Regions from separate parts of the Vibrio sp. 1401 genome, predicted to be linked through region 2. Evidence: predicted binding sites of a transcription regulator. Region 2 holds the regulator's gene; each other region holds the start of a gene.
What was found. The regulator PurR, encoded in region 2, represses purine synthesis genes. The targets are predictions, from matches to a motif close to TNANGNAAACGTTTNCNTNA.
Positions count from the first base shown of each region.

Region 1 (11,085 bases), on a different contig from region 2:
GTCATACCTTTTAATCTAATTGTTACGTATCGAGTTACATACAAATCACTGAATTTACGACAAGTTCTATGTCAAGTGTCTGTTAAATAACCAATATCTGATATTTTTATTAAATAGTGTTTAATGTTGATATTTAAACTACTTTTAGTTTTATAATCTGGATGTTTTTCCTGATAAAGATGAAACAAAAACAAAAATATCAAATTTCTGGCGTTTAACAATAATTTACGTAGTGCTATTCCTTTTGTTCGCCAAGAAAAAAGTTGGCGAAAATCATAAGCTTGTCATACACTTCCTGATGTAACCCCGATATGTTGTTGAATTGGTAGGGTAAAACTGCTCTGGCGCTACACTAACGTAGCATTGTTTAACATAGCTTTGAGGAAAGTTTTATGGCGCTCACAAAAGCCGAACTGGCAGAAAACCTGTTTGATAAATTAGGATTTAGTAAGCGGGACGCCAAGGAAACGGTGGAAGTGTTCTTTGAAGAGATTCGTAAGGCACTGGAAAGTGGCGAACAGGTAAAACTGTCAGGTTTTGGTAACTTTGATCTTCGTGACAAGAATGAACGACCTGGTCGTAACCCGAAAACTGGTGAAGATATTCCAATTACTGCTCGACGTGTAGTGACTTTTCGCCCGGGTCAGAAGTTAAAAGCTCGTGTAGAAAACCTGAAGAAAGTACAGTAAGCCGAATAAATGGATCACGCTAAGGCGTGGTCTTTTTTTGCGTAAAATTCGTGTGCATACAAATGAAAACCACCGCAATGCGGTGGTTTTTCTGTTTATGAGAGACGCTTAATGATATCGGTTACGCCGCTTCTAGATGCGTTGTTAAGTATGGTTGCCATGCTTGTTGGTACAAGTTCTTAGACTGTGTACGCATGTTGCGAATAGAGGCAAGCTCTATTTCGCTTAGCTCACGTTTTTCCAACATCGCTTGACGTTCTAGTTTCTGGATTTTTTCGTATAGGTCGTGTTCGGGACCGCTTTTTACATCTGCGATTGCTTTCAAGTGCAGTTGAACTTCGGCTACTAGGTTTGTTTTTGGTAAACGAACGAGCAAGTTCAAGTCTCTATATCCTGAAGGGCCAGGTTTTTTGAATCGATTTTTTACTTTCACAATAGTTGTTTCACGCTCTAACGTTTCATAAATGGAGACTAAGCTCGCGACGTCTTCAGCTACAATCGTTGCACGTGCTAGGTCAGTAATACGTTCAACTTTCCCATCTAACTCTAAAGCTATCTTTTCTTCTGCTCGTTGTTTGGATTTCACGCCTGCGAAGTATGGCTGAGCGTCATTAAGAAGTGCGGTACTCTTACAGATAGTTTCAAGTTCAAATTGTGCTTGGTGAGCTTTGCTGTAAAGGATGTCGAAGTCAGAATATGGCTGAGTTGGTGTGGTGTCGATTGACTGAATGCCATATAAACCGCTAAGGCTGTGTTTAAAAAGTTTCGAACAAACTTCGTTTTGGCTGGTTGAACGATTTTGTTCGCCACTAGGCGCAGGGGTAATTGGAAGTGCGGCAAATGCCGGTGCACGGCTAAGTACCAAAAGCATCAATGCTGTAGTACGAAGAAATAAGCTCATTCACTCTCCTTAACTTGCTTGTACTTAGAAAATAGGGAACATAAAGGTCGCTAAGTTCGGCAAATCAGGTACTAACTTATAAATGGGGCCATTACGAAAGATTCCAAGGTTTCAGTTTTATCTTGAAGTAGAATCGTGCGTTAGATCACCATTTCTCTTTTCTTTATTCTGATTATCAGATAAATGCGCGTCTCCTATGAGACCGATTACATCCTATCACCGCAGTATTAACCAAAGATGAACGGCATAGACAAATTGAAAAAAAACGTTAGTCTTACCTCTCAAAATGAAAACAGCCGACAAGTAGAAAGTAAAATGAGAGACCAAGAATTTTGGCATAACAAATGGGCCAGCAATCAGATCGGATTTCACTTGGAAGATGTAAACCCGCTATTACCAGTATATTGGAAACACACTAATCCAAAGCGTGAAGATAAAGTGTTAGTTCCTTTATGTGGAAAGTCAGAAGACTTGATTTGGCTAGCGATGAAGCATGATTCGGTTGAAGGTGTTGAGCTAAGCCATATTGCTGTGCGTGCCTTTTTTGCTGAACATTTTTACACGCCAACGGTAACGCCTCTTAATGGCATGCACGAGCTTTATCAATTTGATGAGCTCTCTATTTATACTGGGGACTTTTTCACTGCACCAGTATCTCAAGCCGATATCATTTATGATCGCGCCGCGTTGGTTGCTTTACCGCAAGATATGCGAGAGGAGTATGTAGAGCGTCTCAAGCAACTTTTGAACCCAGGCGGTCGTATTTTGCTTGTTACACTCAACTATCCTCAAGAAGAGATGGCGGGGCCTCCATTTAGCGTGCCGGTCGAAGAGATTGAGCAGTTATTTTCAGGTTACAAAGTTACTTGTTTGAACGTAGATGAAGCTGACGAGAATCATCCTAAAATTGCGAAAAAAGGCTTAAGTCGCTTCTCTGAAGAAGTGTACTTAATCGAGAGTGAATAGGCTCTCTTCGGTTTGGAACACGAAATAGCGCAGCAATTTGAGCTGCGCTATTTTTGTATGAGTGGTTCGTATTTAATAAATGATATTCACTTTTGAAGCACTTTCAACAGCATCTTGAACGGCTTCTTCGGTGGTTTTTCGTCGCGTAAGGACAACACCTAAACGGCGGCGACCATCGATTTCTGGCTTACCGAATAGACGAACTTGTGTTTGAGGTTGAGCTAAAGCTTTGCTTAGGTTTTCAAAGCGAATGTTTGTGGAAGTTCCTTGTCCAAGAATAACAGCAGACGCAGATGGGCCATATTGCACAATATTATTAATTGGCATTCCGGTAAACGCGCGCACGTGGAGAGCAAACTCAGACATTTCCTGTGAAATCATTGTAACCATACCCGTATCGTGAGGGCGAGGAGAGACCTCATTGAAAATGACTTTATCGCCTTTAACAAATAGCTCTACACCAAAGATGCCGTAGCCACCGAGCGCGTTTACCACTTTCTCAGCCGTGTATTCAGCTGCTTTTACTGCGTTTTCTGACATAGTTTGCGGTTGCCATGATTCGCGGTAGTCGCCATCTTCCTGACGATGACCAATTGGAGCACAGAAATGCACACCGTCAACGGCTCTGATGGTCAATAAAGTGATTTCGTAATCGAAGTCGATAAAACCCTCCACGATAACGCGACCTGCACCCGTACGCCCGCCTTCCTGAGCGTAATCCCATGCTTTTGTAACGTCGTCTTCGGTCTTGATAACACTTTGCCCTTTACCTGAAGAGCTCATCACAGGCTTCACCACGCACGGAATACCCACATGCTCAACCGCGGCTTTGAAGTCTTCAAAGTTATCTGCAAAACGATAAGGTGAAGTCGTCAATTCCAGTTCTTCTGCTGCCAAACGTCGGATACCTTCACGATTCATTGTTAGCCTGGTTGCCTTAGCGGTTGGAACAACATTCAGTCCTTTTTCTTCAAGCTCTACCAGTTTGCCGGTTGCGATGGCTTCAATTTCTGGTACGACGTAAGTAGGTTGTTCCTTCGTAATAACTTCTTCTAAGGCGTTCCCATCTAACATGTCGATAACATAACTACGGTGAGCGACTTGCATCGCTGGAGCATTGGCATAGCGATCACAAGCAATCACTTCTAAACCAAGTCTCTGGCATTCAATGGCGACTTCTTTACCGAGTTCGCCAGAACCTAAAAGTAATACACGGGTAGCATTTGCGCTAGTTGCAGTGCCAAACATAGTGTTCCCTTACAAAATAGAGTGATGAGACAGAAATTGCAGGAGATCATACTGAAGTTTTATGACAAAGCAAACGTTTGCTTTTGGTTTTTAGGTAATAAAAAAGCTCTACATGTTGTAGAGCTTTTTGTTGAATTTGTCGTTTATACGTTGACAAAACTAAGCGGAATATCTGGATTCAACGCTTCCAACGTTGATTGCGTATCGGCTAAGTGACTGATCTTACCTTCAGAGTTTTCTACCAATGCAGCGGCTTTGATGCTGTCAAAGGTTTCACCCGCAAGTAAAACTTGGATTAGCGCAACTTGTAGCGGTGGCAAGCTAGGATTAAACGCTGCATTTTCTGCATAAGCGCCTTGGAATACACGGCCGCTAGTCATCTCTAATGCTAAACCACTCAAGTTGTTGGTGTATGGAGAGTGGCTCATGTTCATCGCTTCAACTGCACTTTGGATGAGTGCGTCTTCATCATCACATGAGAATTGGTGTTTAACTTCTGCCATTAAGCCGGACTCGATACCGAGATCGTTTGGTCCAAAGGCTTCAGGCAGGTATTCATGAAGTGACTTTTCTTCGCGTTCTGGGAGCTGGATTTTAAGCTCGTTTGCGGTAGATAACTCATTCATGAACTGGCGGCAGTGACCACATGGGCTGAAGTTGATAGTGATATCCTTAACACCACGTTCGCCTTTCATCCAAGCATGGCTAATCGCAGACTGCTCTGCGTGAACCGTTTGACCCAACTGTACACCAAAGAATTCCATGTTGGCACCGAAGTAAAGGCGACCTGAAAGACCACGAACGATAGCGCCGACATAAAAGTCAGAAAGGGGAGCATAGGAGTACGCTGCGGCAAAAGGAAGTAGCGCAACACGAAGCTCTTTGTCTGATAGACCGGTAGCTGAAAGCAACTGCTCAAATTGTTGAACTGAAAGCGTAGCATCAAAATCATCAGCTTGGATGATAGGAGCAAGTTGTTTGGAAAGTGCTTCTGGAGCGCCTGCTAGCGCCTGTTCAATGCGACTTTTCATGTTGAATCCTTGTTATTGCATGGACAGTTATTCTATGTGAAAGATAGAAATGTTCCGTGCGTTAGATCACGATAAATAATGCAATTGATAATTCTGTTACATAATTAGAGTGAGCTCACACATGTATTCGATTGCACAGGTGTGAAGCGTTATCTCCGTCTCACAATTAACCATATCAGTATATATTCATATGACCAAGGAGCAGGAGTATGTTACTAACGCGACTTTTACCGCTATGCTACTTTATACCTACGTAATCTAGAGCGAGTGGTAGCATCTAGAATGCTAACGCTATGAATGTATATCTCGATCAAGTCCCTTCACGATATTACTGGGTGAGGTTGCTAGATAAGATAGGATTTTGAAAGGGATAAGTAAGAAATGGAAAGGCTACGGCCTGCCGGAAGGAGGGCAGACCGAGAGCGCTTAACTATTGATATAGCCAGACCGCCAAAGCAAAAAAACTTGGAGCCAAAATAGAAGTTATGATCCCACATAAAACCAATGCGAGTGATGAGAACGCGGCATCTATGGGCTGTTTCTCTGCACAAGTAGCGGTGCCTAGGGCATGAGAGACTGTACCCATTGTCAGACCACGTGCAATCGGGTGTTTAATTCCAATCAAGTTGTAAATTGGGTATGCCAAAATTGCGCCCAATAAACCGACAATCAGAACCAAGATCGCTGCAACGGCGGCTTCACCACCGAGGTGACTCGATATTTCCATCGCTATTGGTGTAGTGACGGATTTACCCACTAGACTCGCGATTAAACTGATATCCGCTTTGAAAGCGACTGCGATCAAGGTGGTTGTCATCATCGACATCACACTGCCTACTGTGCAAGCGAAAGTGATGATTCGCCAGTTTGCTTTAATTTGTGGTAGTTGTTCATATAGTGGATAAGCCAGAGCAACTACAGCAGGTTGAAGCAAAAAGCTAATTCCTTCGTTATCCGCATAATACGTTTCAAATGGCACATTTAAGTAAGTAAGCAAAGGAATGAGCACTGCGATACTGATCAGCAAAGGGTTTGCTAGAGGATTGTTCACTTTGATTGCGATTTGGCGAGCGATAAGAAAAACCACAATGGTAACAACTAACCACATATCAGTGTTTCTCCTGTAGCAAGTAATCTAGCAGCCAAGCGAGGCTGACCAGTACAATGAGTGAACCGCCAACCGCGCTAGCGATGATAGGGAGCGCATTCGCGAGTAGTAGGTCGAAATGCTGCATTAATCCGACGCTGATAGGAACGAACAATAAGATCATATAGCGGATAAATAGCGTGGCGCCCGGTTTGACCCAGTCGACTTTTACAAGCCCAAGAGTCATGGAGAAAAACAGTACGAGCATACCGATGACACTTCCTGGAACGGAAACGCCAGTGAACTTTTGAATGGTAATTCCGATGCCAAGTGCTCCCATGATGAGGAAGATTGAAATGAGCAGTTGGATCAGTTGTAAGAATCGTTCTTTAATCATTTTGACAGTATATAAACAACAAGCACACCATAAGGTGCGCTTGTATTAGGAGGAGTTAGGAAGCTAAGCTCTCTACATAACGGTACACGGATTTTAATATCGCAATCTTCTTTTCGTCACTTTCATGTTCGTGAACTAAGTTTTCTAAATTCAGCATGTACTCTTCAATTTGGCTTTCAAACACTTCTCGACAGTGTAGTGCCCAGCGTCTTTGTTCTTGCTCGTCTAATGTGCCTGGGAAGTTACGCGCACGATAGCGGAACAATAGAGGTTTAATACGCTTGTCATCAAATTCAATGTCTAATGCAGCAAGATTATTCGGATCGGTTTCGCGAATGATATCCATGGCTGCGCGATCGGCCGGAGAGAAGAATCCGTCGTAAAGTTGAGTGTCCACATCATCGCTTTTTTCAAATTGACGTTCGATAGAGAACAAGCCGATTAGTTTTTCTCGAATCTCAGGGTGCTGGCGAAGTAGTGCCAAATTATCGAGACACTTCTGACGATCAATGCCGATGTTTTCTGCGTTTTCCGCCGTTAACGTTTTTGCAGGGGCGAGAATAGGGCATTTGTTCAAATGAACTAGTTTAACTGGCACTGGTAGCAATTCACCAAGATCTTCGCGCTTAGTGTAGAGTCTTTCGTGCAGCTCTTCTGCGGATAGCTCAAGAATAGGTTGAGGGTCTTTCGCTAAATCGATGGTGATAACGGCGTTATTATTGGTTGGATGCCAAGCAACAGGCACAATCCAGCTAGTGTACTGACATTCGCGCCCTAGCATGCCTGAAACGTGCATCAACGGTGTCATGTTGACGATGTCGACTAAATCATTGAGCTTGCGCTTTTGGCGCATAGAAAAAAAGTAATCAAACAATTTTGGTTGCGCTGCTTTTACTTTCTTTGCCATTTCGATAGTCGCAATCACATCTGCCATGGCATCGTGCGCGTTACTATGTTCTATGCCGTTAGCCACAGACAAGTGTTCTAATTTAAAGCTAGTGAAGCCATCTTCGTTTTCTGGCCATTCTACGCCTTCTGGGCGAAGGGCATGGCACGCGCGTAGTACATCGAGTAAATCCCAACGTGAGTTACCGTTTTGCCAACTCCATGCGTATGGATCGATAAAGTTGCGATAACAAGTATAACGGGTCACTTCGTCATCAAAGCGAATGCTGTTGTAGCCTAAACTGGTGGTATTTGGTCTCGCGAGTTCAGTGTGAATCTTAGCGATAAACTCTGGCTCAGAAAGGCCTTCTTGAACCGTTTTTTGCGGAGTAATACCAGTAATAAGCGCAGCTTCAGGAGACGGAAGATAATCAGCCGGTGGTTGACAGTACATGACTAAAGGCTCGCCGATGATATTAAAGTTTTCATCTGTACGAACACCAGCAAACTGGCTTGGGCGATCTTTCGCGGGGTTGGTTCCCCATGTCTCATAATCAAAGAAGAAAAAAGTGGGCTGATTATCTTGGTGCATTCTGCTTACCGTTTACAAAACCGATGACAGTATTAGACCATTCAACGCCTTGACTAGCAACGAAAGATGCAAGTTGAATTTTTGAAAATGAAAAAAGCCGATGGCGAACCATCGGCTTGATATTTTACGTTTTATCGCTTTGGAAGGAATTTGAGTTCTATGCTCGTGTTTCTTCCAATGTTGCTTCACTTTCTGGTGACTTCAGCACTCGGCTAGCAATTGTACCCGCAGTCATTGAGCCTGAAACGTTTAGTGCGGTACGTGCCATGTCAATCAATGGTTCAATAGAGATAAGTAGCGCCGCGATGGTCACAGGTAAGCCCATTGCAGGAAGAACAATCAAGGCTGCAAACGTTGCACCGCCGCCAACACCTGCAATACCAAATGAACTGATGGTGATAATCGCAATCAATGACAGGATAAAGTGTAGATCAAGTGGGTTGATACCCATTGTTGGAGCTACCATCACTGCAAGCATTGCAGGATAGATACCCGCACAGCCGTTTTGGCCGATAGTGGCACCAAACGATGCTGATAGGTTTGCAATCGCTGGTGGTACGTTAAGCTTCGTGATTTGCGCTTCTACGTTTAGTGGAATTGTTGCTGCTGAGCTACGAGATGTAAACGCGAAGGTCAGTACAGGCCAGATTTTCTTAAAGTATTCCGCAGGGCTAACGCCGACAAAAGAGACTAATACGCCGTGAACAACAAACATCAGTGCGATAGCAACATAAGACGCCACAATAAAGCCAAGTAGGTTTAGGATGTCGCCTGCGCTTGATGTCGCTACCACTTTTGCCATCAGTGCTGCGATGCCGTATGGCGTTAGGGCCATGATCATCTTCACTAATCGCATAACGATAGATTGAGCAGCTTCTACGAAAGTACGAATCGGTGATTCCAACTCTGCTTTTTCCATCATCACTTTACGAGCGGCGATACCAGTTAACACGCCGAAAATCACTACAGCGATAATCGATGTCGAGCGAGCACCTGTTAGATCAGCAAATGGGTTGGTTGGAATGAAGCTAACTAGCATTTGAGGAATAGTTAAGTCACTTACTGTACCGGCACGGCTTTCTAAAACGGCGATACGAGCGGTTTCACGCGCACCTTCAGTTAACCCTTCTGCTGACAGGCCAAATGTCGTTGTCACCAAAATACCGATAAGTGCAGCAATTGCAGTCGTTACTAGAAGAACAGAGATGGTCAGGCCAGAAATTTTACCTAATGATCCACCTTTCTCCAATTTAACAACTGCAGAGATCATCGATACCAACACCAGTGGCATGATGACCATTTTCAGTAGACCAACGTAGCCACTGCCTACAATGCCTACCCATTCAAGTGTTTGAGCAATTGCGCTGTTACCTTCACCGTGAATGAGTTGCAAAGCAAGACCAAAAAGAGAACCGGTAACAAGACCGATCAAAACGAGACGTGAAAGAGTGTGTTTCTTTTGTTGTTGATTAAATAGAAAGAACAATATTCCAACAAAGACGGCTAGAGAGGCTATCACTGCAAAATTCATAATTTGACCTTATCAACCAACCTAAGTGGCGGTTGTTTTTTATACGGGGTTTTATACGGATTTATTTATGGAGCGTAAGATAACGCTCGTGATATAACTTTAAAAATGACAAACGGGTATTAGCTAGATCTAAAATGAATATAAAAACGAGATCTAAGTCGCGTGAGAGCGTGAATTAGCACATTAATTGTACAAAATGGTTATTCGTAGTGATGCAGTAAGTCACGCATTTCTTTCCTTTGTAAGTAAACCACCGAGTCTTCTTGATAACTGAAAAGTTGATAAATCATCGCTTTGGCGACATCTTCTGCTCGAATCGGTAAAAAGTTGGACAGTTTGCCAAGCATAAGTGGGCGAATTACCTTAAACAGAGTTTGTACTAACTTCTCGTCCATTCTTGGGTTTTGACGTTGACCAACAAGCGGGCCTGGGCGAACAAATACGATTTCCTCAAAATCCATAGCTTCGATTCGTTGTTCCATTTGTCCTTTACAAGCTAGGTAATGGGATGGCGATTTACTATTTGCACCGAGGCTAGAAACAACCGCAAGGCGTTTGACTCCGATTGTTTTCATCTGTTGGGCGACTTTGCACACCAGATCAACATCTACTCTACGCAAATTATCCTTACTACCAGCTTGCTTAAGGGTCGTACCTAAACAGATAAAGCCGATGGTTGGTGTTGGTTGGTTCTCATCCCATTGGTGGATAGAAAGGTCTGCATCAATGAGAGGAATAAGCTTGTTGTCCACATCTAGGACGCCATCGAGTGGGCGGCGAGAAAGATAATATAATGTTCCAACACCTGATTGATTTATGAGGTTTGCAATGACTTTTGAGCCTACTAAGCCAGTTGCACCGGCGATGATTGCGCAGGTGTTGTTATCCATATCTTTTCTCCTATATGGGAACATAGTCTAAGCTATTGTAGCGGATTTCAACGAGTTACTTATAATCTCGTGCAAGAAAGGTGAGACGCTCTGCGAACTCGGCAGACTATCCTGAGATAAACTTGATTAGCGCTGCCCCAATTGGATGCAAGTGTATACAATAGTGGGGCGCGCAAAAACTGTCGCTGAACAAGACCTCTTGAACAACAGAACACCTCTCACCCAGACAACATCAAAGGAACGTAAAAAATGGATGACTCTTTTGCTGCGGAGATACAAGCACGCATAGATAACAAAACCAAACCCGTCGGTTCTTTAGGCTTATTGGAAAAGGTGGCACTGCAGTTAGCTCTTATTCAAAGTCAGGATAAACCTCAGCCAGTTGATTCCATCGCTATCTGCAAACCGAGCATGCTGGTATTTGCTGGAGATCACGGCGTTGCAGAGGAGGGTGTGAGCATTGCGCCAAGCGAAGTCACTCAGCAAATGGTGGCTAACTTTCTCGCTGGCGGCGCAGCCATCAACTGTTTTTGCGACATTAATGGCATTCAACTCAAAGTAATAGATTGCGGCATGTTGGCTCCTATTGATGTGCTGGTTCCAGAATTTAAATCCCATCCCAACTTGGTTGAACAACGGTTGGGTAACGGTACGGCTAATTTTTCTAAACAATCCGCGATGTCCCCAGAACAAGTGGCGTTAGGTTTAGAATATGGTGCGAAGATTGCTGAGCATACCATTTTGCATGGTTCAAACCTCTTAATGTTCGGCGAGATGGGCATCGGTAATACCAGTTCGGCCTCAGCATTGTTATCGGCGCTGAGCTCATTAGATATTGATTATTGTGTTGGCGTTGGCACCGGAATCA
Region 1 is NZ_JAWOWF010000002.1:48,141-59,225, reverse strand. Features, by position in the region: gene ihfA (integration host factor subunit alpha) at 393-689, shown strand; gene R7Z77_RS01585 (phosphoribosylglycinamide formyltransferase) at 811-1,590, opposite strand; gene R7Z77_RS01580 (thiopurine S-methyltransferase) at 1,906-2,556, shown strand; gene purT (formate-dependent phosphoribosylglycinamide formyltransferase) at 2,629-3,804, opposite strand; gene cdd (cytidine deaminase) at 3,948-4,835, opposite strand; gene R7Z77_RS01565 (LrgB family protein) at 5,266-5,943, opposite strand; gene R7Z77_RS01560 (CidA/LrgA family protein) at 5,945-6,319, opposite strand; gene sbcB (exodeoxyribonuclease I) at 6,375-7,796, opposite strand; gene R7Z77_RS01550 (L-cystine transporter) at 7,954-9,327, opposite strand; gene R7Z77_RS01545 (NAD(P)H-binding protein) at 9,528-10,217, opposite strand; gene cobT (nicotinate-nucleotide--dimethylbenzimidazole phosphoribosyltransferase) at 10,467-11,085, shown strand, end outside.
Region 1: the regulator PurR is predicted to act here: its motif matches at 3,870-3,889, upstream of purT (formate-dependent phosphoribosylglycinamide formyltransferase).

Region 2 (11,085 bases):
CACAAACCACGTTTTTATAGACTAAACCGTGGTGGTTGTAGAACATGACTGATGCGATACCTCCCGGTTTTACTTGTTCAAGAACTGTTTCAAGTGCGGCCTTAGGATCAACCAGCCACTCCATCACAGCGTGGAACATAACCAGATCGACCTGTCCATCCATATGTTCACCGATGGATTGGACAGGCGAATGAATCAGGCGATACTGCTCAAGCAAACCGTTTTTTTCAATATCCTGCTTAGCCAACTGCAGCATTTCCGAAGATAGATCACATAAAGCGATTCGATGTCCGAGCTTAGCAAGCTTTTGCGACATTTGTGCCAAACCACCACCAGCGTCCAACACTTCTAGGGGTTGCTGGTCAGCATCTAATTCACTTAGAATCTGTAGAAAATCTTCCCACACAATGATTTGGCGGATCTCCCCTTTATCGGAGCCGTAAATATTTTTTGCAAATTTGTGGGCGATATCGTCGAAATTGCGGTCTTCTGTCACTTCTGCTGAGTTATCATAACGGATTGTGCCGCTATTCTGGCACAAGGAAAGCAGGAATAAAGAGGGATACCCTCATTTTTATTATCAATTGATGTTTTTTCGGACTATTTATGTATGTTTGAGCTGAAAAAAGTAGTGTCAGCCATGCTTATGCCCCTTCCGGCATTGCTGCTGATAGGCTTGTTGGGTCTTGCTCTCATTAGTTTTACTACAAAACGTAAAACTGGCTGCTTCGTTGTTCTATTCTCTTTTGTTGGCATTTTTCTTGTTGCCTTCCAACCTGTTTCAACCAAGCTTCTTATGCCGTTAGAGCGAGAGCATAAAGCCTTTTTGCCAGTTTCTGGCACCATCGACTACGTGATGGTTTTAGGGAATGGTCATGTTATCGATGACGAAATTCCACCCACCTCGCAGTTAAGCCGTGCAGCATTAATGCGCTTAACTGAGGGCATTCGTATTTTAAGAATGTATCCAGGCGCGAAATTAATCTTATCCGGCTATGCTGGCGGATCTGAAATTAGCCACGCGCGAATGATGGCGAACGTTGCCCTTGCGTTGGGAGTCGCGAAATCCGATATCATTTTATTAGAAGATGCGAAAGATACGTGGGAAGAGGCGCGTCAAGCGGCTGCATTCGTTCAACAAAAGGAGATTGTGTTAGTCACTTCTGCGAGTCACATGAGCCGTGCATTGTATGAGTTCAACGCAGCAGGCATTAAACCAATCCCAGCCCCGACCAACTTCTTAGCTATTAGCGAGATAAGTCAACCTTGGGATAAATACTCACCTAAAGCGCGTTACTTAGAACAAACAGAGCTTTATTGGCATGAGTACTTGGGCAGTATTTGGCAAAGGTTGCGTGATACTGTCGGCCAAACACCAATGGTTGAAGCAAACTAGTATTATCTTGAAGCCACAAAAAAGGAGAGCCGAAGCTCTCCTTTTTCTTTTTACGATTGAGTTATGTTCCAACTAGTCACCAGCAAACATATAGCCTTCGCCGTGTACCGTTACAAAAATCTGTGGGTTCTTAGGATCGAACTCCATTTTTGCGCGCATACGTCGAATAAGAACATCAATGGTGCGGTCATTCGGCGCATCCACTCGATGGCTGATCATGTTCAAAATACGCTCACGACTTAACACCTGGTTAGGATAAGACGATAATGCCACCAAAAGTTCATACTCTGCTTTAGTTAGTTTTACTGGCTCACCGTTGCGGCTAAGTGCGCGACGTTGAATGTCGAATGTCCACTCCCCAAAGCGCACAATGTGCTCTTCACTGGTTTCATTCGCTTTCGAGCTGCCACTGCGCGCTGCTGAAATACGCCACAGCAAGTTTTTAACGCGAACTAACAGCTCTCTCAGTTCAAAAGGTTTTGTCACATAATCGTCAGCACCCATTTCTAGGCCTACGATTTTATCAATGCTATCCGTGCGTCCTGTTACTAATATGATACCAATATCCGATTGGCTACGTAACTCACGAGTAAGCATCAGGCCGTCTTCACCAGGCAGGTTAATATCCAGCATGATCAGGTCTACATCGCCCGCTTGCAAAACTTCACGCATTTCTGCGCCACTCTCTGCTTCGCTGACTTGGTAGCCCTCATTTTGGAAATATCCCGCAAGCTTACTACGAGTTACAACATCATCTTCTACGACTAATACGTGATAGCTCATTTACACCACTTTTCTGTCTTCTTATTATCCAAGACGTATTCTATTCATAACTAGTAACATTTCTAGTCATAGATACATTAAAACGCAAGATTTAGCGTTTTTATTGATTCAAAACAAGCTTGCCCATTGCTATTAATAAACGGTCATTTTTGACCATAAAACATAACAATTATAGTTACTGCTATTCATTTTAATTGATTACACTTAGGGGATATCCCTAATTGACTTTGTGATGCATGACTTGAAGCATCATTCAGGAGCCCAAAATGCAAGAAGTGAAAGCTTTTAATGAAAAACGCGCTGAAATTTACTGGTGGTTTTCGAGCTTGTTCGCAAAAGAACTAACAGAGAAAGAATTGGAAGCCTATCACAGTGTTGAAATTCGCAGTTTTCTCGCAGGTTTAGGTGAAAATGAGTCGCTAAAACCAGCCGTTGATAGCCTAGTTGATGCGCTGAATCGGTTACAAGATCGTGAAGATGCACAACTAGAGCTTGCAGCTGACTTTTGTGAACTGTTTTTGAAGACAGAAAAATACGGCGCTCTTCCTTACGCATCCATGTACATTGGTGAATCAGGTTTACTGAATGACAAGCCAGCTGAGGAAATGGAAAAGTTGATGGCTGAATTTGGCGTTCAAGTAGACGAAAACCTAAAGGAACCTGCGGATCACTTAGCCGTTGAGCTCGACTTTCTCGGGAACATGATTATCCGCTCAAACGAGCTTGAACAAGAAAAACACATGGAAGAAGCCTTCGTTAAACAAAACGACTTTATCCAGCAACAATTGATGTCTTGGTTACCTCAGTTTTCAGACAAATGTAAACAATTCGACGAATTTGGATTTTACTCGAGTGTCGCGAAACTATTAGTTGCATTTTGTAAACTAGACAGCGCCTACCTTCTTGGTGAATAATTGCCGCCTATTTTTAGGGAGCCTGCCTATCGGGCTTCCTGTATGCCTGAAAGTGACCAATTGTAAGTAACTTGGGTATAATATTCGTTTGCCTTAACTTAGCGCAAAGACGCTTGGTTATTTAGCAGTCAAAATGTGACTTCAAATACACAAATCTCTTGCTGAAAACATTGCTAGTCAGTTCACATAGGGCTAAAATGTGAGCGCAAACGATTAAATATGATTTATATGTAAACCGCTGAAATATAGCGGTTTTTGTGTTTTCTTAACAGGTTGATGGCAATTTCTCATCAGATAGAAAAAAGATAAAATTCATCGACCGATGCTGCTACGTACCCTTTTGTCGCACTTGGATCAACCGCTGCCGAGACACTTAGCGCCAATTTTATATTGCTAGGTGTGAAACCATTAGAGCATCAGGTACATCCAATACGACATATTTCAGTAGCTCGATACAGGACACCATTTATGGCCACGATAAAAGACGTTGCTCGCTTAGCCGGCGTTTCCACTACGACAGTTTCGCACGTTATCAATAAAACGCGTTTCGTTGCAGAAGCAACGCAAGAAAAAGTAATGAAAGCCGTTGACGAGCTGAATTACGCGCCAAGTGCCGTTGCACGCAGCCTAAAATGCAACTCAACTCGTACGATTGGCATGTTAGTAACTCAATCAACTAACCTATTTTTCTCAGAAGTGATTGATGGCGTTGAGAGCTACTGTTACCGCCAAGGCTATACTCTGATTTTATGTAACACAGGCGGGATTTACGAAAAACAACGCGATTACATTCGTATGCTGGCTGAAAAGCGCGTTGATGGCATCCTAGTGATGTGTTCTGACTTAACCGAAGAACTAAAAGAGATGCTTGACCGTCATGCGGACATTCCTAAAGTGGTCATGGATTGGGGCCCAGAGAGCTCACAAGCAGACAAGATCATGGATAACTCAGAAGAAGGTGGCTACATTGCAACCAAACATCTGATTGACAATGGTCATACGGATATCGCTTGTCTAAGCGGTCATTTTGAAAAGCTTGCTTGCCAAGAGCGCATTGCAGGTTTCCGTCGCGCAATGAGCGAAGCGAACCTAGCTGTAAATGAAGACTGGATCCTTGAAGGTAACTTTGAATGTGATACGGCCGTATTAGTTGCAGATAAAATTACCGCAATGGACAAGCGCCCGACGGCGGTATTCTGTTTTAACGACACAATGGCTCTAGGCCTAATGAGCCGCTTGCAACAAAACGGGATCAAAATTCCTGAAGATATTTCAGTGATCGGCTACGACAACATCGAGCTTGCGGAATACTTCTCTCCACCGCTAACGACTATCCACCAACCTAAACGTCGTGTTGGTAAAAATGCATTCGAAATTCTACTTGAGCGTATCAAAGATAAAGAACACGAAAAACGAATTTTCGAGATGCAACCTGAGCTTGTAATTCGAAATACTGTGAAAAAAATGAACTAAATTTCACTGTATTTAACCGTGTTAAATAAGCGCTCTACAGGGGCGCTTATTTTTTTGGAAAAATTAAGCATTCTCTAATACTTCACACCACTCTAATAACAATTGACTAACGTTAACTCCCTGTTTTATATAAATGTAATATATATTAAGAACTCCTTTTCAAAGGCCAATTTGCACCTTTCCATATGCAAAATAGAGCATTCAATCTATCATTTTTATTGAACCGAAATCACACTTTTAACGCTAAACCGTGATGTTAATTCAATATAAGAAGTATGCTCATTGTGTCACGCACAGGGCAAACCATTCGAAAGAGTGGGACGCAAAGCCTCCGGCCTGAACCATATTACGATATGGAAGGTAGCGGGGTTACCGATGGCAAGTGTGTAAGCAATGACTTTACTCTGTAATGACATTGTTTTTACGCATGTTTGCTACTCTCTCGGACCTGACTTTTGGTGGCGTAATATTAATTACACCGAGATAACAAAACATGGATAAACCGATACTCAAAGACTCTATGAAGCTATTTGAGGCACTTGGTAATATCAAGTCGCGCTCAATGTTTGGTGGCTTCGGACTATTCGCTGATGAAACAATGTTTGCACTAGTGGTAAACAATCAGCTTCATATCAGAGCAGACCAAAAAACTTCATCTGACTTCGAGAAACAAGGGCTAAAGCCTTACGTTTATAAAAAACGTGGCTTTCCAGTCGTTACAAAGTACTACGCTATTTCCAGCGATTTATGGGAATCAAGCGAACGCTTAATCGAAGTAGCGAATCAATCATTGAAAAAGGCAAAGCTTGAGAAAGAACAGCAAGCAAGTACAAAGCCTAACCGTTTGAAAGATTTGCCTAACTTACGACTGGCTACCGAGCGCATGCTAAAAAAAGCCGGCATCGAATCCGTAGAGAAGCTTGAAGAGGAAGGTGCGCTTAACGCCTATAAAGCGATAAGAGATACGCACTCTGCAACCGTCAACATTGAGTTGCTATGGGCACTAGAAGGGGCTATCAACGGCACTCATTGGAGTGTGGTACCTCAAGCTCGCCGAGATGAGTTGATGAACGGCCTCCAATAAAAGTCGGCCTAAAAACTATCTTGTAAAACCGCAGTCTAATCTGCGGTTTTTTTGTGAAATTTTTTCGGTTTTCCTACTGTCTTATTACATATATCCCAAATTGGAATCAAAATTATGAATAAGAAACTGATATTAGGTCTCATCCTACTAGCGGCTATCGTCTTTTTAGGTATTAACTTTGGCCAGTATTTAACCTTAGAGAATGCAAAAGCCCAACAAGAAGCACTAACTACATACATCGATCAGAATTTTGTATTCTCGGCTGCGATTTACTTTTTTACCTACATTGCAATTACCGCTTTTTCTATCCCAGGAGCGGCAGTAGTCACCTTACTTGGTGCAGCCTTATTTGGTTTTTGGACAAGCTTGCTACTGGTTTCTTTCGCTAGCACTATGGGGGCAACACTGGCCTTCTTGAGCAGCCGATACTTATTGCGTGACTGGGTACAAAACAAATTCGGAAATAAACTCAACGCAATTAATCAAGGTGTCGAAAAAGACGGAGCTTTTTATCTATTTTCCTTGCGTCTAATCCCTGTATTCCCTTTCTTTCTAATCAACTTACTGATGGGCTTAACGCCGATGTCTGTAGGTAGATTTTATCTCACTAGCCAAATAGGTATGCTGCCAGGCACAGCCGTATATCTGAATGCAGGTACTCAATTAGCAACAATTGAAAGCCTATCGGGCATTGTTTCACCCGCAGTATTAGCGTCTTTTGCGCTATTGGGACTATTTCCAATCATCACTAAATGGGTTATGAATAAAGTAAGGCCGACACCAAGTCAGCAAAACTCGTAATTGGTGAAGTGGGTATTTTGATGAAAATATTTATCGCTAAAAACCCAGCAGAAGCACACATTGTATGTGAGCTGCTTAAAGTGGAACAAATTTACTGTGAAGTTCGTGGAGAAGGTATTTTCGGCTTAAAAGGAGAACTGCCGTTTGGTGATGATACCGATCCTTATGTGTGGCTTTTTGACACTGCACAAAAGATGAAAGCTGAAGAAATAGTAAAAGCATATCGAAAACAATCCGATAGGCATGAGTATCAAGATTGGCAATGCCCAAAATGTCATGAAATAAACGAAGGGCAATTTGGTGCATGTTGGCAATGTGGATATCAACTAGGAGAGCTATAGCGGCTCTCCTATTCAGTGGATGCACTCAGTTTTAAGCACATACAGCTTGCTGTTTAATAAACTCGATGGAGTGTTGATTGAAGTCTTCTGGACGCTCTACATTGCATACATGACCACAATTCGGGATTTCTCGTAGAATGCTGAGCTTATGTGCTGCAACCATTTCTTTGACAGGTTTAATAAACATGTAATCCCTGTCGCCCATTAAGTAAAGAGTCGGAATGGGTAACTCTCGATCTTTAAAATATTTCATTAACGGATTTACATCAGCGGCAAGAATAAACCAACGTTTAAATTCTTTTTGGCAAAGCTTCTTGGCTTCGCGAATAAAAAGGTGGCGAGATTCTCGTTGGCTTCTTTGAGGCATAACAATATAAGCGAACAGTTTGTAGAGCCACATGTACGGTAGGATATGCTTACAAAAATTACCTAATTTCACCAATATCTGAGAACGAGTGTTAAGCCTTGTGACAGCACCGCCGAGCACCATCGAACGTACGCGCTCTGATGACAATTCAGCAAGGTTTCGAACAATAATAGTACCAAGCGACATACCGACAAAATGAGCGGATTGGATCTTTAAATGGTCCAATACTTTCAAAATATCTTGGGTAACTTCCGTAAAGGTATAACGGCTAGCAATGAGCTCTTTAAGTAACTGATTTGACTTTCCATGACCTCTTAAATCGATCAGCAATAAGTTAAAGTGTTGCTTGTAAGCTTTAATTTGCTTGAACCAGATAGAAGAGCTACCACCAGCACCGTGCACAAATACAACCCACTCATTACTAGTAGGGTGCAAATAGGTTTTATGAAAAAGTAGCGGCTGGGTCATATTGAGTATCAAAAAGATCGTGCTATTGAGTAAAAAGCCATCCTACCACACTCCCCTTACTCAAGATAATAAAGGCACCTCATTCGGTGCCTTTCGTTACAATTTTAAGTCAAACTAACGCTGAGTGGTAAAGCTGCAAATAAGATTCTGCGGCCTTTTGCCAACAAAAGTCTTGTTGCATCGCGTGCAACTGTACTTTATTCACTTCAGGCTCGTTTTGAGCGTAGAGCAACAGTGCCCTTAGCATCGTTAACAACAATGCCTGCGGTGTCGGTTCGAAAAAAACAAACCCCGTTGCTTCAGATGGGTTTACATCATAATCGCTAACGCTGTCCTTCAAGCCACCAACACCGCGTACTATCGGTAATGTCCCATAAGCCATACTATAGATTTGGTTTAAGCCACATGGTTCAAACTCAGAAGGCATCAAGAAGAAATCAGAACCCGCTTCAACGATATGCGCAAGTTCATTGTCATACGCTTCTACAAAGGCAAATTGGCTAGAAAACTGCGCGGCAACCTCTCGTAACTGAGCGGCAAGAACAGGGTCTCCGGTCCCAACGACAACTAGCTGAACATCGTGCTTCAAAAAATCGGCCAAAGCAGGCAACAAGTAATGAACGCCTTTCTGCTGGGTCAACCGACAAACCATACCGAACATAGCTACATCTTTTTCGGGCAAATTTAGTCTTTGTTGTAATGCTTTTTTACAAGCTTTCTTCCCTTGCGACATACTTTTCTGGTCGGCGCAGTAATTAACCGGCAAGTAGGTATCCGTTTCCGGATTCCAAGCGCTGTAATCACAACCATTCAAGATGCCGACTAAGTCCTGCGCACGTTGCTGAAACTCCCAAGCCATGCCGTGACTGCCAAGCTCTGTTTTTAGTTCCTCTGCGTACGTAGGGCTAACCGCGTTTATCTTATCTGCATTCATTACACCAGCTTTAAGCATCGTAATATGCGTTGCACTCACCGCAGCATCGGGAACGTTTCTACAATGAAACTCTGGCAAACACTGCACGTCTTCATAACTAAATACGCCTTTAAAGACCGCATTGTGAATTGAAATGACGCTTTTAGTATGAGCAAAAAACGGATCATTGCCATACCTGTGCTTGAGCAAAAATGGAACAAGACCTGTGTGCCAATCGTTCGCGTGTATGATATTAGGTTGAAAGGCGAGCTTGGGTAACATATCGAGACATGCTGCACTAAAAAACGCAAAGCGCTCGCCGTTATCAGTATACGCTTGGTTGTTCTCCGCATACATTGATGGTCGATTGAAATACGGCGGACAATCAATCAGGTAAACAGGATTTTGACCTAACATGAGCCGCAAAACTCGATACTCCGTATGCGGCCATGATGTTAATTCTGTTTCTAATACAACTTCTGCGTCTGCGAGTTTATCAATACTGCTGTACGCAGGGATGGTAATTCTTACGTCTTGCTGTAGGTTTTGAAGGGCTTCCGGTAGTGCCTTGGCAACATCTGCCAAGCCACCACTTTTAATGAGTCCTTCAACCTCAGAAGCTACAAACAGAATAGATAAGTTGTTAGTAGCCAACTCGAGCTCCTTTCGGAATAACAACAATGCCCTCCTCAGACACGTGGAAGTGTTTTTTATCTTCTTGAAGATTCACACCAATCTGAGTACCAGGAGCAATATCGGCATCCTTGTCGACAATCACACGACGTAAAACACATCCTTCGCCAATTTTTACGTCACCAAGAAGTATACATTCGCTGATATCGCAAGCAGAAGCAATATTACTGCGAAAACCAAGCACCGACTTTTCGATTCTTGAGCCTCTAACATAGCTGCCATTACACACTAAACTATCGATTATCTGCACACGACCATTATCAGAGTCGGTAAATGTCGCAGGTGGCAATGGTGGGTAGTAGGTATGCAATGGCCATTTACGGTTGTACAGCGAAAATGGTGCATCTTTTTCTAGCAGATCCATATGCGCTTGCCAGTACGCATCAATAGTTCCGACATCACGCCAGTACACCTCTTCTTTTTCGCCACTGATTTTGTTGGTACTGAAGTCATACACGAACACATCACCTCTAGGGAACATCTTTGGAATGATGTCCTTTCCAAAATCATGTGATGAAGCTTCATTATCCGCATCTTCGACCAACTCTGAGAACAGTACCTGAGCTTCAAAAACATAGTTACCCATTGAAACTAAAGCGTAATCAGGGTCACCAGGAATCGACTTCGGATTTGCTGGTTTTTCTTCAAAGCCAATCATACGGCCTTCGCTATCCACTTCGATAACCCCAAATTGCGACGCCTCTTTTAGTGGCATGCGCAATGCAGATACCGTCAGAGAAGCCTGCTTTTCTGAGTGGAAGTTCAGCATTTGTTTGATATCCATCTTATAGATATGGTCAGAGCCAAAAATACAAACTTGCTCTGGTTCCTCTAACTCCATAAAACGCAGGTTTTGATAGATCGCGTCCGCCGTCCCTTCGTACCAACGTTTACCAGTACGCATTTGAGCGGGAATAGGATCGATAAAGCGGTCTGTAATGCCGTTGATGTTCCACCCCTTTTTTAAGTGATGGAATAAAGATTGAGATTTAAATTGGGTTAGGACGTAAATGCGCATCAGATCCGCATTAACAAAATTGTTTAGAGCAAAATCGATCAATCGATAACTACCACCAAACGGTACCGAAGGTTTACTGCGAGATTCCGTTAAAGGTCTCAAACGAGAGCCTTCACCGCCAGCAAGAATCATTCCCAAAACACCAGCCATTTTTTGTTCTCCATATCGTTATAGCTTGGATTTGGTACTCGCTTGAATGAGTCATACTCGGGGAGTCAAGCGAATACATTTAGCAACCGTCTCTGAGTTTCTGTGAACTCTTACAACACGGATAAAAAAGCTACGGCACTTCCAGTATGCAACGTCCACTCTTTCCTTATTTTTTGACGCAAACAATGCACACAGTTGCACTAATTTTTGTAATAAATTATCTAAGCGGGTTCTAAATTACAATTTTTAATACGCCATTCTGTGTACCATACAGCTCTTGCGTACTCAAGACGATATCTAGATCACACATGGAAAAGCAAACGATTACATTGTGAAAACAATTTACGAACGGATTCACTACACCGCCGATTTTTTAGCCCAATGTATAACAAATATGTGAATGCAAAATGAAAGTTACAACGAATATTTTTTACATAAAAAATACATCAGCGACTACGAAATATTGATACTGGGATCTTCTCGCGTCAGCAAAACTCAGTCAAAGCAGCAAAGATCTATACGAACAACACAGTGGCCTTTACGCAAAAACAAAACGCAAAAAAGGCAGCGATATCGCTGCCTTTTTACATTACTTAGATCGTACGTTTTTATGCTTTCGCTTTTTTACGCTTATCAGTGACTTCCCACTTACCGTCAACAAAGAGCGCTGTCCAACCAGATGGT
Region 2 is NZ_JAWOWF010000013.1:46,391-57,475, reverse strand. Features, by position in the region: gene cmoM (tRNA uridine 5-oxyacetic acid(34) methyltransferase CmoM) at 1-496, opposite strand, end outside; gene elyC (envelope biogenesis factor ElyC) at 611-1,396, shown strand; gene torR (two-component system response regulator TorR) at 1,469-2,179, opposite strand; gene torD (molecular chaperone TorD) at 2,446-3,093, shown strand; gene purR (HTH-type transcriptional repressor PurR) at 3,562-4,566, shown strand; cyclic di-GMP riboswitch class I at 4,854-4,943, shown strand; gene R7Z77_RS09135 (TfoX/Sxy family DNA transformation protein) at 5,060-5,650, shown strand; gene R7Z77_RS09130 (TVP38/TMEM64 family protein) at 5,765-6,451, shown strand; gene R7Z77_RS09125 (DUF2007 domain-containing protein) at 6,472-6,792, shown strand; gene R7Z77_RS09120 (alpha/beta fold hydrolase) at 6,824-7,627, opposite strand; gene glgA (glycogen synthase GlgA) at 7,737-9,194, opposite strand; gene glgC (glucose-1-phosphate adenylyltransferase) at 9,184-10,401, opposite strand; gene topA (type I DNA topoisomerase) at 11,010-11,085, opposite strand, start outside.

Region 3 (11,085 bases), on a different contig from region 2:
AAATCCGTTTTGCTCGGTGTGATGTCTAAGAACATTCAAGTCGGTTCTTTTGCTTATCGCTACCTTTGTCGTACGTCTTCACGCATGAACCTTAACCATTTACAAACGGTAGATGGCCCTATTGGTCGCTGCTACACCCTAATTTCTCAAGACGGTGAGCGTACATTTGCTATCAACGAAGGTCATATGAATCAACTACTTCCGGAAAGCATTCCTGAAGAGATCTTTGAGAAAGCATCAGCCCTGGTTGTTTCTTCTTACCTAATGCGTGGTAAAGAAGAAGATCCAATGCCTAAAGCGGTACAAAGAGCGATCGACTTTGCTAAGAAGCACGATGTCCCTGTTGTACTTACGTTAGGGACGAAGTACGTTATCGAAGGTAACGCACAGTGGTGGCAAGAATACATTCGCGAAAACATTTCTGTTGTCGCTATGAATGAAGAAGAAGGTGCGGCGCTAACAGGTGAAACAGAGCCGCTAGCAGCTGCTGATAAAGCACTTGAATGGGTTGATCTCGTACTTTGTACGGCAGGACCAAATGGTCTGTACATGGCTGGTTACACCGACGAGAAAGTAAAACGAGAAACCACACACGACATCCTTGAAAGCTCCCTCGAAGCCTTTAACCAGTACGAGTTTAGTCGTGCGATGCGTAAAGAAGACTGTCAAAACCCAATGAAGGTCTACTCTCACATCGGCCCTTACCTTGGTGGACCATTAGAGATTAAGAACACTAATGGTGCAGGTGATGCAGCCCTTTCAGCCTTACTGCATGACATGGCAGCAAACTCTTTCCACCAAAAAGAAGTGCCTAACTCAGAAAAGCACGAAGTACGATGCTTAACCTACTCCTCTCTTTCTCAGATTTGTAAATACGCAAACCGAGTAAGCTATGAAGTGTTGACGCAGCACTCTCCTCGCCTATCGCGAGCGCTTCCTGAACGAGAAGATAGCTTAGAAGAGACTTATTGGGATCGTTAAAACGACAGCTTTAAAGCTGAAAATATATCAAGGTCACCATTTGGTGGCCTTTTTGTTTTTGTCTAGCACTGTAACGAGTAGATTTTGTTAGTATGTCGCACAATACGAAGCAGTAAACTCTTTACAAGCCTAACCGAAACAGTACCATCACCAAGCAGACCTTTGCCTCACAATAATACTCGTTATAACTCAGGTAGTTTTTCAACGCTACCTGAGTACCACTTTGGGGATTCTCCATGCAGTCAGATATCGAAATTTGCCGAAAAACACCACTTTCTTCTATTGATGTTATCGCGGAAAAAGTAGGACTATCACCCGAAGAGTATGACACTCACGGGAAGCACAAAGCCAAAGTCCACCCAAAATGTTTGGAACGACTCAAAGCAAATGATGACGGTAAACTTGTACTCGTCACTGCGATCACGCCGACTCCTCTTGGCGAAGGAAAAACCGTTACGACGATAGGCCTGGCGCAAGGTTTAGCAAAGCTTAATCAATCTGTTATTGCATGTATAAGGCAACCTTCGATGGGACCCGTCTTCGGTATTAAAGGTGGCGCAGCGGGCGGCGGTTATTCTCAAGTAGCTCCAATGGAAGAGTTAAACTTACACCTTACTGGTGACATTCACGCAGTGACAGCGGCGCACAACCTTGCTTCAGCCGCTCTTGACGCTCGCTTGTTCCATGAGCAACGCGAGGGTTATGATGCCTTTGAATCACGCACCGGGTTAAGAGCACTTAAAATCGACACGGCAAGTATTACTTGGAAACGAGTGATGGACCATAATGATCGTGCACTACGTAAAGTCAAAATTGGCCTCAATGATGCAGGAAAAACCATCAATGGTTTCGAGCGTGACGAAGGGTTCGATATTTCAGCTGCTTCCGAGTTAATGGCTATAATTGCACTAGCCAAAGATTTAAAAGATTTACGTCAACGTATTGGGAAAATTGTCGTAGCGTACGATTTGAACGGAAACCCCGTCACTACGGAAGATCTACAAGTTGCAGGAGCAATGGCAGTAACACTAAAAGAGGCGATTGCACCAACACTGATGCAAACTCTAGAAGGTGTTCCTACGTTGATCCATGCAGGTCCATTTGCAAACATCGCCCATGGAAATTCATCCATTATCGCGGACGATATTGCGCTAAAACTGTCAGGTTACACGGTAACTGAAGCCGGTTTTGGTTCGGATATGGGATTTGAGAAAGCGTGTAACATTAAAGCTGCTGCCGCCAACAAAGCCCCGGACTGTGTAGTGATCGTAGCAACATTACGCGGCCTCAAAGCGAATTCTGGACACTACGATTTACGCCCAGGTATGGCTATTCCAGATTCCATTTTTAATCCGGACCAAGCAGCATTGGAGGCTGGGTTTGAAAATTTAAAATGGCACATAAATAACGTTCATAAATACGGTTTACCTGCTGTCGTTGCCATTAACCAGTTTCCACAAGATTGTGTGAAAGAGCTTAAAGCTCTTGAAGAGCTGATTCACCAATTTAATCCCGAAGTTAAAGTAGCCATCAGCACCGCTTTTTCGCAAGGCGGACAAGGCGCAACGGAACTAGCTCAACATGTTATTGATGCGTGTACCACGCCTGTAGAGTTTTGTCCGTTATACAACAAAGAGCAATCATTACTCGAAAAGCTCATGGCAGTATGTGAAGCGGGCTATGGAGCAACCAATATAGAAATGACTCCTATCGCGACTGAACAGCTCAAACATTTTGAGCAATTAGGCTTTAACAACTTAGCGGTTTGCATCGCGAAGACACCACTATCGATAACCACAGACTCCGCAGTCAAAGGCGCACCAACTGGTTTTACCGTCCCAATCCGCGAGCTGCGCTTGTGTGCGGGCGCAGGATTCGTTTATGCATTATCTGGTACCGTGATGACGATGCCAGGCTTACCTGATAAACCCGCATTTATGAACTTAGATCTTGATGATGAAGGAAATATCGTCGGTCTCTCTTAGTGCAGTGATAACGTATCGCTATCAGTGAAGTGAGCATATTCATTGAGTGAGTGGTCTACTTACCTATCCACTCACTCACTCTCAACAACTGTGAAAAGAGTTGTCTCAGGCCTTCTACTCTTGAATTGTTGATACAAAGCTCTCCTGCCTTACATCAACGCGCCTGTTTTAGACCTTTAGAGTTAAGACGCTAACCCTAAGCCTTGTTTAGCCATAGTTATTAAGCTAGAAAAACCTATTTATCTTCTTGTTTTGTCGCCACTTTACATTGTAAATCTATACTTGTTGACTTCTCCTTTCTACAATTTTGCGCCAATTTGATGCACGGGCTATTTAGCGCTTCACTAATATGGTGCAGTTGTCTTACAGTGAAATTTTAACCTCCTTGATTTTTAAGGAGATATTCTATGGCTCGATTCTTGTAGTAGACTTTTCACTAATAAGCACATTAGCACATGCTTTTCAAAACCTCTGCGTTGCATACCACCTCCTTCAGGTTAGCACCGTTTTGATGCATGTCAGAAAAGGGAAAGGGAATACTATGGAAGACGCACTCGCCGTAATTTTAGCAGGAGGGATGGGGTCTAGACTCAGCCCACTCACCGATGACAGAACCAAGCCAGCCGTACCTTTTGGCGGAAAATATAGAATTATAGATTTCACACTAACCAATTGTTTACATTCGGGTTTACGCAAGATCCTTGTTTTAACCCAATATAAATCTCATTCACTTCAAAAACACTTACGAGACGGCTGGTCGATATTCAATCCAGAGCTAGGCGAGTACATTACTGCTGTTCCACCACAAATGCGCAAAGGTGGTGCATGGTATGAAGGAACCGCCGATGCGATTTATCACAACATGTGGTTGCTATCGCGAAATGATGCAAAGTATGTGGTTGTGTTATCCGGCGATCATATCTATCGAATGGACTACGCCGCAATGCTTGAAGAGCATAAAGAGAAAGGTGCTAAGCTCACCGTTGCCTGTATGGATGTTCCCGTAGAGGATGCTTCAGCATTCGGTGTAATGGGCACCGCAGAAAACGGGCTAGTTACTTCATTTATAGAAAAACCAGAATGCCCACCTACCCTTCCAGGAAGCAAAACCAGAAGCCTCGTTTCCATGGGAATCTATATCTTTGATATGGATGTTTTAAAAGAAGCACTCGAAGACGACTCAAAACTCGATTCATCAAGCCATGACTTCGGAAAAGACATCATACCTAAGCTAATTGATACCGAATCCGTTTACGCTTATCAATTCTGTGGAAGTAAAGGGCGCGTCGATAAAGATTGCTATTGGCGCGACGTGGGTACCATTGATTCCTTCTATGAAGCGAATATGGATCTACTAGAACCTGTGCCGCCAATGAACCTTTATCAGTCTAATTGGGCGATTCGTACTTACGAGCCGCAGTTTCCACCAGCTCGTACTGTATCGTCGGCCACGGGTAATGAAGGCATTTTTATTAACTCCATCATTGCTACCGGTGTCATCAATTCCGGAGGCTCGGTACAGCACTCCATTATTTCCTCTAATGTACGCATTCAAGATAGTGCAACGGTAGTCGATTCCATCATTTTTGATGACGTAGAAGTTGGTGAAGGAAGTCAGTTGGTCAACTGCATAGTTGATAAACATGTTCGTATTCCGCCACATACTCAAATTGGCATCAACAAACTTGAAGATGCGAAGCGATTTAAAATCTCAGACAAAGGTATTGTCGTCATACCCGAAAGTTACCAATTCGATTAAACGACAAACTATCACAACAAAAAAGCGCACGATAGTCATCGTGCGCTTTTGTTTAAGTGCCTGTAAACATTAGGCTATAACAAATAATCCATAATAATTAGATGTTACATACCGTTGACCAGCTACCATCTGTACCCGGTTCAGCCGCTGTCCACCAGTTCGCTTGGTAAACCACACCGTTGTGGATGATCTTATCACCTTGGTTAGCGTGGCTTGGATTACCTGCCCAATCCGTTTGTGGCAGAGCTGGGTATGTCACTAAACCTGTCGTATCACACGTACCTGGTTCAGTGGTACCACCACCCGTGCCCGCATTTAGGTCACCAATTGGTAGATCTGGCTGTTCAAACTTAAACGCAAACTCTTTACCACCAGAAATCACTGAGTAGTTAGCCGGACCAGAGATTGGTAGGTAGTAAACCATATCAAGCTCGTAAGTGCCGCCCGCTGGCAAGTCTTTCCATGCTGGTAGAGAGAACGACACACGGTGCATTACGCCATCTAAGCCACCAATGTTGTTTGCTCGAGTATGTCCAGAAGCAATCACTTTCAAACCACCACCTGATTGGTCTTTCGCGTTGTCCGGTGCAGATACTGGGATATCGAATTGGAATTCAGTACCGCCAGGGATCGCTTGACCAGTGTTGTTCGTAAACGTGATTTTCGGGTTAATTGGGTAGTTTTGGTCGCCAACTTTGAAGCCGCCAACACTAACAGTAATGTCTACTGCTTCAGTTGGTGTTGGGCCAGTCGCTACTTTGTTGCCGTAAGGCGTCGCAGACTTAAACTTGTCGTAGATAGCTTTGGTCATAGTGTTACCCATGTGGTATTCACCATTACCCGCCGCACAAGCTTGTTCAGTTGCATCTACTGCCGTACGATTACCATTTGCATCCAGTACGTAACAGTTGTAATCACCGGCTAGTTCCCAGAACATGATACCGCCGATCTCTTTATCGATAACGTAATCGGCTTTCACCTCGATAGAAGCTTTATCTTCCGTAGATAGGAATACGCTCTTCTCTGCGTTCCACAACCAAGGTGCCACAGCAACGCTATCGTAATGACGGGTATAAGTACCAACAAACTTATCTGAAGGATCGTTGACAGGGTCGAGACCGTAAGCAGCTGCGTAAGAGCCCCAAATACCGTTTTCTAGGTTCTTAGCATGCCACATTGGGTTAGAACCAGCGCCCATTTCGTTTCCTTTAGGGTCGGTATCATGCCACATGTTGTCGATACCAATAGCGCCGTGACCACAGTTGTTCTTCTCACCTTCACCTGTGCCCGGTTGGCACTCTGCTTGGTTTGGTAGTGCCGCTCGGCCCCATAGGCCATTTTCGCCACCAGTAACACCTTGCCAACCACGGGTGTAGTAAGGAACACCAATGTTGATACGACCTGCTGGCATAGAACCACGGAAGTAATGGTAAGCCCAGTCTGTGTTCAAGTAACCGATACCACCGTATGCAGCAGTGCCGTATACGTTCCACTGCGCTAACTCAGAGTCTTTACCTGTATCGAATAAAGCCGCGTTATGACCAACGTGATCATTCCAAGCCCCATGCAAGTCGTAAGACATGATGTTTACGTAGTCTAGGTACTTAGTTACATCGAAGGTTTCCATCCCACGTAGCAAGTAACCTGAAGATGGTGCTGCGATAGTCAGCATATAATGAATACCATCTTGCGCGGATGCCGCATCAAGTTTCTCACGCAATACTTTCATCAGCTCTTGGTAAGACGCCCATAAATACTGACGACGTGGTTCCATGAAGTCTTTGTCGTAAGGGTTACCAGCACCAGCCATTGACGTCGGGTATTCATAGTCAATATCCAGGCCATCGAACTTGTACTGACGCATCATTTCAACGGCAGAAGTTGCGAACTTCTCAATACCAGCATGATTAATAGAACCGTCCGCATTCGTCGTCATGGTGTAGAAGCCACCATCAGCTACACGATCGCCGTTCGTATCGAAGTGACCGCCCGTTTCAGCCCAACCACCAATCGAGATTAGCGTTTTAACATCATGTTTTTGCTTGTAAGTTGCTAGTGCACCAAAATGACCTTTAAAACCAAGAGCAGGATCTACCTCAACGCCTGGCCAAGTTTTACCTGTAGCAGGGTTGTTAGGATCATTAACGTCGCCAACGTTTACTTTGCCGTCAGAACCAATGCTCACAAACGCGTAGTTAATGTGAGTAAGTTGTTCCCAAGGAATGTCTTTAACAAGGTAAGTCGCTTGTGGGTCGTCACCTGATCGCCAACTGGTGAAGTAGCCGATTACACGACGTGGGTGATCAGCCCCCATTTTCTCACGACCTTCTTCATCATAAATAGAACAGTAAGGAACATCTACACCCGTTGTTTGATAAAGACCATCAGGACGACAATTAGATGTCACTGCGCCGCCGTTTACTGTTAACGTCACAACACTTGCCGTACTAACGGCACCTGCATCGTCATAGGCCTTGGTAGAGAACTCGTGCTGTCCTTCAGTTGCTGTCCACGATGCAGCATACGGCGCAGACGTTGCCTGACCAACGAATACACCATCAACAAAGAACTCTACTTTGCTAACAGTCCCATCAGTATCTGCCGCATCTGCAGCTAGGTTAACAACATCACCCGCAGTCACAGAAGCCGACGCAGAAGGCGATGTCAGAGTAACCGTCGGGACTTCATTCTGAGGTGGATCAACCGGTCCAGTGCCATCACAAGCGCCAAGTGTTTCCCACTCGCCCCACTCACCAGATTGCGCTGGATTATTGTTTTGCGTCCAGTAACGCGCTTTATAAGCATTACCTTCATGCTGAACTTGGTCGCCACCGTTATAAACTTTTGATGATTGCCAAGTTTCTAGAGGGGCACAGTCAACTGCTGCGTAGCTATTGAAGGCCATAAGACAAGAAGCGGTGAGTGTGCTTAGTGTGAACACGTTTTTCACTGCGTTGCCGTTGTTAAGGTGCATAATCGCTCTTCCTTAAGTTATTGTTAAAACAATACTAAATGCGCTAAACGAAACGCATCTATACTTTTATTTCGACGTAAAATAACTTAAGTACAAGTTGGTAATTTCACACTATCTATTTACGAGTTTTCCACACCGCCTCGCAACAATCCACTAAATGATTGCAACAACGTACCTATTATTTGGCACCAGTAACTAATTTTATAACTCAAATAAATATGTCACTCGCAAATTAATAAAAAAGGTAAAAAAAGTCGCCATTTTGAAATAAAGATCACTAAGCCTTTGTTGACCTTGGCGTTTCATTAAAATGCCGCTTGTACTCGCGACTAAACTGTGATGGGCTCGTGTACCCGACCATTCTCGCTGCATCATTAACACGTCGCCCCTCTAACTGGATCAATTCGCGCGCTTTGTTAAGTCGAACTTTCTTAATATATTGCAGCGGAGATTCAAGCGTGACATTGCGAAATGCTTGATGGAAAGCAGACACACTCATGTTGGCTTCTTCAGCCAATGCTTGTACGTTCAACTGTTCGTGATACGCTTGATGCACGCGATTTAGTGCTTTAGCGACCCTCGCGTAAGAACCTTCTTGATGTGCTAGGTCAAATAAAACATACCCCTCTTTGCTCACCAAAGTACGATACACAATTTCCTCAAGAAGCAGCTCGCCAAGCATGATAACATCAAGCTCGTCACACATTGCTTTCATTAACCGCTTGCACGCATCCAACATACCTTCATTCATACGTACCGACTTAAGGCCGCAACGGGTCGCATCCAGACACTTATTACTGAATTTCTCAGCCTCTAATTTTTTAACGAGTTTATGAAGAAGCGTTGGCGAAATATCTATCGAAATGCCAAGTAAAGGCTCATTGTTTGTCGCAAACGCTTCGCACTCTAGTGGCATGGGAACCCCGACAACAAGGTAATCATCGGGCCCATATTGCACTGGTGTATCACCAATATGAATATTCTTATGCCCTTGACCCAAGACGATGATGCCGGACTGATAGACAAACGGCTGGCGATGATTCCCTTTGCTACTGCGATAAAACCATACGCCATCTATCGCTGTTTTCTTCATACCTTCTAGGTCATGCAGCCCCTGCTTTTCAACATATTGCTGCATGATATCTGCGAGAGTGTGCATTAGAGCGCTCCATCAATGACCAACGAGTTTGGTCTCTATTATCGTTTCGAGCACTATACTTCCTCTCGACTTTAACTTTCTAGCTCAAAAGCATTAATTTTGTAGAAATAGGCAAATTATTTGCAGAAATCGACCTGTTAACCATCGTTAATCAGGACTAATATGCATGTATTCAATCTCCTTCACTGGAAGCAAGAGGGCTAATAATGAACTTTTCTTATGTAAACCCAACCAAGATTTTCTTTGGTCAAAAACAAATCGCAGCAATCAAAGAAGCTATCCCATCCGACCAAAAAGTTTTAGTGGTATACGGTGGTGGCTCCATCAAAAAAAATGGCGTGTACGACCAAGTAGCAGAAGCTCTTGAGGGACATGAATGGCTAGAGTTTTCAGGTGTTGAACCAAACCCAACCAAAGAAACACTCGATAAAGCAGTCGCAATGGTAAAAGAGCATGGCGTTGACTTTATTTTAGCGGTAGGTGGTGGTTCAGTCATCGATGGCTCCAAATACGTAGCAGCGGCATCAAAGTATGATGGTGATGGTTGGGATATCATGATTGGTAAGCACCAAGTCACTGAAGCGACGCCTCTAGCTGCAATTTTGACATTGCCAGCAACAGGCTCAGAGTCAAACATGGGCGCAGTTATCACTAAAAAAGAAACTCAAGACAAACTTCCGTTCATGTCTCCAGCAGTGCAGCCAAAATTTGCCGTGTTAGACCCAGATGTAATGAAAACACTGCCAGAACGCCAGCTTATCAACGGCATTGTTGACGCATGGGTGCACGTATGTGAGCAATACTTGACGCTTCCTACCGGTGCAATGGTTCAAGATGGTTACGCAGAAACACTGCTGAAAACTTTAAAAACACTCGGAGAACAGTTTGCGGAACGAGACGACGATATGTGGCGCGCAAACTTAATGTGGTCTGCTAACCAAGCATTGAATGGGTTAATTGGTAGTGGCGTTCCACAAGACTGGGCAACACATATGATCGGCCATGAATTAACGGCTCTATGGGGCGTTGATCATGCGCGTTCTCTTGCAATTGTCCAACCGTCGTTACTTCGTAACCAAATGCAGTTTAAGCGCCCTAAGTTAGAACAAATGGGTCGCAACGTATTTGGTCTTGAAGCAGGTGAGGATTTAGCAGAGCGCACAATCGAATCTATCGAAGCGTTTTATCATCAACTTGATGTCGCAACTAAGCTCGAAAACTATGGTGAGAGCCGTGAACAAGCTATCGATGCCATCATTGATCAACTAAACAAACACGGCATGACTGTTTTAGGTGAAAACCAGGCGATCACACTTGAACGTAGCCGAGAAATCTTAGAGTTAGCTGTCTCATAACTGCAACAATTCTTCACTGCCCTTCCTAGGGTTTAACGGTATTGTGACTTAACAGTCACAATACCTTTTTTTTATGCTATTTTGTAAGCCACATCACGTTCAAAACGAGGAGGCTTCTAAAAACAACGATTCCCTCCAGACAAAAAATCGGCCGTGTTGGTTAGTAAAGAGACAACTGTCCAGCTTTACACAAATAAAAATAATTGAGATCAAAGAACGAGTTAACTCGTTAATTAAGTTTTGATTTGTTGTAGTGATGTACTACATAATTTTGTCTGTTCGAGAAAACACTTTATGTGGCTAGTTGTTGTCGTATTAGCATTCATACATATCATCAGTATCCGTAAAGGCTCTAAATGGCTCTTTTACGTTTCTAAACCATTACCAGTGCTCTGTATGCTTGGTATTTTAATTCAGTCCCCGGCTTACCCAATGCCATATGCGCATTGGATTTTGATTGGCTTATCGCTCTCGTTGCTTGGTGACGTGTTATTAATGCTCCCTAGAGACAAGTTCATTACAGGATTAGTGCTCTTTTGCTCTGCCCATCTCTCCTATAGTTATGGTTTTGCCATCATGTCAGCGTGGCATTTTACACCTTGGCTCCCAATTGCCTTGTTCGGACTCGGTATATGCGTCTACTGGTTGTTCCGACCGGATCTCGGTAAAGAGAAACGGCCAGTTGCCAGTTATATATTGGTACTGATGACTATGTGCTGGGCTTCGATCGAGTATTATTTGAGTGGGAAAACACAATCCTCCTCCTTTGCAGTGCTCGGAAGCTTTATCTTTATTATCTCTGGCATCGTATTGGCTTTCGAACGCTTTGGAGGACGGTCAATATTTTCACGACAAGTTGTCATGGTGACCTA
Region 3 is NZ_JAWOWF010000040.1:8,947-20,031, forward strand. Features, by position in the region: gene R7Z77_RS17975 (inosine/guanosine kinase) at 1-981, shown strand, start outside; gene R7Z77_RS17980 (formate--tetrahydrofolate ligase) at 1,218-2,966, shown strand; gene glgC (glucose-1-phosphate adenylyltransferase) at 3,508-4,725, shown strand; gene R7Z77_RS17990 (chitinase C-terminal domain-containing protein) at 4,823-7,699, opposite strand; gene R7Z77_RS17995 (AraC family transcriptional regulator) at 7,977-8,858, opposite strand; gene R7Z77_RS18000 (iron-containing alcohol dehydrogenase) at 9,065-10,213, shown strand; gene R7Z77_RS18005 (lysoplasmalogenase) at 10,508-11,085, shown strand, end outside.
Region 3: the regulator PurR is predicted to act here: its motif matches at 1,132-1,151, upstream of R7Z77_RS17980 (formate--tetrahydrofolate ligase).